Regions from separate parts of the Collimonas sp. GW821-FHT07E08 genome, predicted to be linked through region 2. Evidence: predicted binding sites of a transcription regulator. Region 2 holds the regulator's gene; the other holds the start of a gene.

Region 1 (3,421 bases), on a different contig from region 2:
AAAGATCCTCCAAGCAACACCCCGGCAGGCATGGCCACAGGAAAAATGCCGCTTGAGTCAAATGCAGGCGCAATTGCGCAATGGGTTTATCCTAGGGCCAATTACCACGGTACAGACAATCAACCCAGATAAAAGGCATGAACATTCTTTCACTTGATTCACTGGCCGCTTATTGGTCCGGCCCAGAGGTCGGAGCTAACATCCTCATGTTTCTCAATTTGCTGGGAGCCTTGGTCCTGGGGGCGCTGGTCGGTTACGAACGCGCCTATCATGGCCGCGCCGCCGGCATGCGCACTTACGGCCTGGTATGCATGGCTTCGACCGCCCTGACGGTGTTCGCCGGATATCCGGCGCTCTGGTATGGCGGCCACTCCGGCTTGCCGATCAATCCGGATCCAACCCGGGTAGTGCAAGGAATCGTCACCGGCATCGGTTTTCTCGGCGCTGGCGTCATCATGAAAGAAGGCTTGAATATCAGGGGGCTCACTACGGCGGCGTCGATCTGGGCAGCCTCGGCGATCGGCGTCCTGGTGGGCGTCGGTTTTTACATGGCGGCGATATCGCTCACGCTGCTGTCGGCCATCTGCATGGTGTGGATAGCCAAGCTTGAATACTGGCTGCCGTCGCGCGCCGGCGTAGCCATCCTGGTCGAGTTCGAAAAAGGTTTTGTCCCGCACGAAGAAGCGCTGCGCAAGGTGGCTTTGGAGCATGGCTACGAGATTGCCAAGGATTCGTTGTCCATCAGCTCGCACGACAGGCATGCAAAATGGCATTTCATCGCCTTCGCCATCGACAGCAAAAAAGGCTCGTCGGTCTCGGAACTGGCGCGCATGATGAATTCTTACGAAGGGGTGGAGAATTTTGATTTGACCCACTGCCGCAACTGAGCTGCGGTTCCAGATCACGATGAATGTCGCCGCATCGCTGCATCCAGATACAGCGAATATCATGCAAAAGCGGGTTGGCTGCAGTTGACGTCGAGGACATGGGCCCGACGCCGGCGCGCGCTTATTTGATCAGCGTCACCGGCACATGAACCAGATGAATCACTTTGTTCATGATCGAACCGAGGATCAGGTTGCCCAAAGCTCCCCTGCCGTGGGTGCCCATGACAATGCAGTCGCACTTCTGCTCCTGGACATAGTCAACGATGCTCTTCGCAATCGGACCGATGCGGGTGCTGGCGATGTAAGGGACCTCGGCCTGTTCCAGAATCCGCTTGACGGGATTCAATACTTCATCGGCCGCCGCCGTTTCAATTGCCTTGATTTTTTCGAGAGACAGGTAAGCCTGGATTTTCCCGTCAAGATGTTCTTGCACGTTCAGCAAATGAATCTGTGCGGCAGTGTCCCCCTTGACCATCGAGCTCGCATATTTCACAGCCCTTAAGGCATAGTCTGAGCCGTCAACCGGAATCAATATTTTTTGCATTTTTGCACCTCGTCCACCAAAATCCCGGCGGCATGACCACATCCGCAATCGTGGATATCTTGTTAGGAAGATTAGCAGTTTGGATGTAAAGATTGTGTAAATAGTCGGATTGATTGCGTAGACGGAACGTAAAATATGATCTGCATCAAAAACCCCGTACACATAAAGCCAGCATCGACCTGTTCAAGCTGCCAGTTCTAATAAGCGCCATTAAAACAATGGGTTATAAAAACCAACCATGAGAAAGCATCCTTAAGTCATGAGCACTCAATTCGACAATGTATCCGTACTAAAGCAAGCCAGCGTCTACTTTGACGGCAAATGCGTTTCCCACACGGTGGTTTTCGCCGACGGCAGCAAGAAGACGCTGGGCGTGATCCTGCCGTCGTCGCTGACTTTCAGCACCGGCGCCGCCGAAATCATGGACATCACCAGCGGCAGCTGCCGCGTGCGCCAGAAAGACCAGCAAGCCTGGACCACATACAGCGACGGCCAGAGCTTCGATATCCCGGCCAATTCGAGTTTTGACATCGAGACGCTGGAAACGGTGAACTACGTCTGCCATTACGCCTGATACGCCAAGGCAAAAAAAACCCGCGATGCGGTTGCATTGCGGGTTAAATCCATTACCTTAGGGAGTGTTGGATATGAGGCATAACAGAGTTTAATTCCGTTATGTGACCCAATAATGACACATTAAGATACAAAGCGCTTGCGCCTCATACAAAAATCGGTTCCGGCTCCAGCGCCACCCCAAACTTCCCCATCACATCGGCTTGCACCGCCTGCGCCAGGCGCACCACGTCCTGCCCGCTGGCGCCGCCGCGGTTGACCAGCACCAGCGCCTGTTTTTCATAGACGCCGGCTGCGCCAAGCGTCCTTCCCTTCCAGCCGCACTGGTCGATCAGCCAGCCTGCAGCCAGCTTGTAACTGCCGTCCGGCTGTTGATAATTCACTAATTGCGGATGCTGCGCCAGCAAGCCCGCGCGTTGCGCCGCCGTGACAATAGGATTCTTGAAAAAACTGCCGGCATTGCCGATTACCGCGGGATCCGGCAGCTTGCGGGTGCGGATGGCGATCACCGCATCGCTGATGTCGCGTGCGCTCGGCTGCGCCAGTTTGCGTGCATCCAGCTCTTGCGCCACATCGGCGTAACGCAGGTCAGGCTGCCAGCGCTTGGGCAAGGCGAAGGTAACGTCCGTCACTATGGCCCGGCCGCGCAGGCCGTGCTTGAACACGCTGTCGCGATAGGCAAAAGCGCAAGCGTCCCGGTCCAGCGCCAGGATTTCGCCGCTTTCCATATCGATGGCGGTCAAGGCATGGAAGCGCTCTTGCAGCTCGACGCCGTAGGCGCCGATGTTCTGGATCGGCGCGGCGCCGACGCTGCCGGGAATCAGCGACAGGTTCTCCAGTCCGGCCAAACCCTGCTCCAGCGTCCACAGCACCAGCTCATGCCAGTTCTCGCCGGCGGCGGCGCGGACATAGACAGCATCGTCATCCTCGCCGGCAATTTCCCGGCCGCGATTACACATATGCAACACCAGCCCCGGGAAATCCTGGGTCAGCACCAGGTTGCTGCCGCCGCCCAGCACCAGCCGCGGCAAATCCGATGCAACGGCGTCGGACCTGAGCGCCCGCAGGGTTTCCAGTGAAGTGACCGGCAGGTAGGCATGCGCCTTGGCGTCGATACCGAAGGTATTGTGCCGGCGCAGCGAAAAATCGAATTGGAGCGGAAGCTGGAAGATAGTCATAGCAACGGGATTATAAAGTAAGTAACCACCGCCAGCGGGCGGCCAGGCGCCCGGAGCCGGGCAGGCCAGCAAGAAAATAGCGCGGCCGGACCGACACCTCGGGTTTCTTGTCCGCTAAAATGCGCATAGCTCGACGGCCGCGCCAGCCACCGGTTCCGCGGCCGGCTTTGTTTGAACATATAGAAGGAATATCACCATGCCATCATTTGATACCGTATCGGAAGCCAACCTGGTTGAAG
Region 2 (3,421 bases):
GTCGCACAGCGCAGCACCGGCCGTGCGCTGGCGTTAGTCTTGCTCGACTTGATCCTGTTCTCGCTGGCGATTGCCGCCACCGTCTGGCTGCACAATGCCGTAGCCAAATTATTGCTGGGCATGGCCGCCGGCTTTATCATTGGCCGCCTGTTCATTCTCGGCCACGATGCCTGCCATCAAAGCTTCACGCCGCACCGGCGCCTCAATCGCTGGCTCGGCCGCCTGGTTTTCCTGCCGTCGCTGACGCCATATAGCCTGTGGGATGCCGGCCATAACGTGGTGCATCACGGCTACACCAACCTGAAAGGTTTCGACTTTGTCTGGCATCCGCTATCGCTGGAGGAATTCCGCGCCCTGCCGCGTTGGCGCCAATGGCTGGAACGCATCTATCGCAGCGGGTGGGGACCTTGGTTGTACTACCTGGTTGAAATGTGGTGGCAACGCATGTATTTTCCCAGCCGGAAGAAAATGCCCACCCGGCGCTCGGTATTCGTCTGGGATGGCGTGCTGGTTACGATCGCAGCACTGTCCTGGATTGCTGCGCTTGCCGCTGCCGCGCTCGCTACCGGACAATCGATGTGGCTGATCTTGCTGGCTGGCTTTGTGACGCCGTTCCTGTTCTGGAACGCGATGATCGGTTTTGTGGTGTATGTCCACCATACCCATACCGGCGTCGCCTGGTACGAGCAAAAAACCGTGTGGGCGGCAGCACAGCCATTTGTCTCCACCACGGTCCACCTGACATTTCGCTGCCGCATCGGTGCTTTATTGCATCACATCATGGAGCACACCGCCCACCATGTCGACATGAGTATCCCGCTCTATCGCCTGAAAAAAGCACAGCAGATTCTGGAAACCATGCTACCGTCGCGCATCGTGATTCAGAAATTTTCCTGGCGCTGGTATTTTGATACGGCGCGCCGCTGCAAACTCTACGATTTTCAGCGCCGCTGCTGGACCGATTTTTCCGGCATGCCCACCAGCGCGCCGGCACAGGCCATCTGATCCAGCCCGGAATACTGTCGTCAGTCGATGTCCGGCGGTAAAATAGCGTGTTGCGACGAACCGCAATGCCCTATCTACCACCGGATTTCGCCATGCACCAGCCTTCCCCACACGCAGCGCCGTTGCTCGACATCACCGCTTTGCGCAGCAGTTGCTCTTCGTGCAGCATGCATCAATTGTGCTTGCCGATGGGGCTGGATGAGTCCGACATGCTACGTCTCGACAGCATCATCGGCCGCCGCCGTGTGCGCCGGAACGATACGCTGTATCGGATCGGCGACAAGTTCGGCTCCCTGTACGCAGTACGGGTAGGACAATTCAAGACCCATCAAGCCAACCCTGACGGCGCCCGGCAAATCACCGGCTTCCAGATGAGCGGCGAAGTGCTAGGCATGGATGCGATCAGTACCGACACCCATCAATGCGATGCGGTGGCCTTGGAAGATAGCGAGGTATGCGATATTCCGTTCACCCGGCTGGGAGAGCTGTTCGGCGACATCCCGACGCTGCTACGGCATTTCCACCGCATGATGAGCAAGGAAATCACGCGCGAGCAAAGCGTGATCCTGTTGCTGGGCAATATGCGTGCCGAGCAGCGTTTTGCGGCGTTCCTGGTGAACCTGTCGTCGCGTTACGCTGCGCGCGGCTATTCACCTACCAATTTCCAGTTACGCATGACGCGCGAGGATATCGGCAATTATCTTGGCCTGACGATCGAAAGCATCAGCCGCCTGCTGTCCAGGCTCAAGAAGGGCGGCATATTGAAGGTCAGTAAACGGGATATCGAACTGGTCGATTTCCAGGCATTGAAAACATTGGCATTGGGAGCCGGCACCTGCAACTGATTCGAAGCCGTTCGATCGCCTGCCAGCTTCATCACCAGCGGTTCTAATCCCATGCCAGTTCCAGGCGGCATGCAGGCGCCTAAATGGTTTTCGAATAACGCAACGGACTTTGCGCCAAGGCCAGGTAGCGATCAAACACCATGCAGATATTACGGATCAGCAAGCGCCCTTTCATGGTCACGGTGATCCATTCGTCATCCAGTTTGAGCAAGCCGTCTGCCGCCAGTAATTCCAGTTGCGTCAACTCGGTGGAAAAGTATTCAGAGAACTTGATAGGATAGGCGATCTCGATCGATGCAAGCGATAACTCGAAATTGCACATCAGGCGTTGAATGATCAGCCGTCGCAGCAAGTCATCCATGCTCAGCTTGGCCCCGCGCGCAATCGGCAATGCGTGCTGGTCGAGGCGTTGATAATAGGCATCCAAGGTTTTTTCGTTCTGGCTATAGCTGGCGCCGACGGCACTGATGGCAGACACGCCGCATGAGACCAGATCAGCCTCAGCGTGCGTCGAATAACCTTGAAAATTGCGATGTAGGCGCCCTTGTCGCTGGGCGACCGCTAAATCGTCGTCAGGCTTGGCGAAATGGTCCATGCCGATGTACACGTAACCAGCGTCGGTCAGCCGCTTTATGCAGAGGAACAACATGTCTATCTTGGCTTCCGGCGTCGGCAAGTCGACGTCGGCGATGCGGCGTTGCGGCTTGAATATATGCGGCATGTGCGCATAGCTGAAAACGGCGATCCGGTCCGGCGCCGCTGCGATCACCTTGCTCAGCGTTTGCGCCATCGATATCACATTCTGTTTCGGCAAACCGTAAATCAGATCTATGCTGACTGAGCGAAAGCCGGCATAACGGGCAGCATCAATGATCCTGAGCGTATCTTCCTCAGGCTGGACCCGGTTAACGGCTTTCTGCACCACAGGATCGAAATCTTGCACACCGAGGCTAAGGCGATTAAAGCCCTGGCGCCGCAATGTGACGATGCGTTTCGGCGTAACCGTGCGCGGATCGACCTCTATCGAATATTCCCCCTGCCCGTCCGGTGCAAACTGAAAATTCCGGTGTAGATGCGCAAGCAGATCCGTCATCTGCAAGTCCGTCAGGAAGGTCGGCGTGCCGCCGCCGAAATGCAATTGCTCGACCTGGTTCATGCCTTGAAACAATTCCGCCTGCATCGAGATCTCGCGCTTCAGGTAGGTCAGGTAGAGCGCCGCCTTGCCAAGACTCTTGCTGGCGACCTTATTGCAGGCGCAGTAGTAGCAAATCGTTTCGCAGAACGGGATATGCATATACAACGACAAGGCATGGCGCGCACCCATGTCACGCCTGTTGGCAACCGCCTGGAGATAGTCCTCGGAACCGAAATCTGTTGAAAACCGGTCTACCGTGGGGTAGGAGGTATAACGCGGTCCAAGCTGGTTCAGCTTGCGCAGCAAAGGGGCATCGAAACTGACTGCATCAATTGAGGGCAAGGATTTTCTGGAAGAAAACATGTACAGCCTCCGGTGATCGGATGTGTCAATACTCGGGACTGACCACATTCATTCAACACAGAGTATCGTGGGG

What was found. The regulator FNR, encoded in region 2, switches genes on or off when oxygen is low (the NO sensors DNR and NnrR bind a similar motif). The targets are predictions, from matches to a motif close to TTGATNNNNATCAA.
Region 1: AC07RZ_RS13230 (universal stress protein) is a predicted target of FNR. The motif match lies at 1,567-1,580, and genes of this name have one in related genera.

Annotation. Positions count from the first base shown of each region.
Region 1 is NZ_JBWKQR010000009.1:81,908-85,328, forward strand. Features, by position in the region: gene AC07RZ_RS13225 (MgtC/SapB family protein) at 207-887, shown strand; gene AC07RZ_RS13230 (universal stress protein) at 1,009-1,431, opposite strand; gene ppnP (pyrimidine/purine nucleoside phosphorylase) at 1,691-2,005, shown strand; gene murB (UDP-N-acetylmuramate dehydrogenase) at 2,151-3,182, opposite strand; gene AC07RZ_RS13245 (YajQ family cyclic di-GMP-binding protein) at 3,379-3,421, shown strand, end outside.
Region 2 is NZ_JBWKQR010000003.1:45,617-49,037, reverse strand. Features, by position in the region: gene AC07RZ_RS04675 (fatty acid desaturase) at 1-1,005, shown strand, start outside; gene fnr (fumarate/nitrate reduction transcriptional regulator Fnr) at 1,098-1,850, shown strand; gene hemN (oxygen-independent coproporphyrinogen III oxidase) at 1,930-3,348, opposite strand.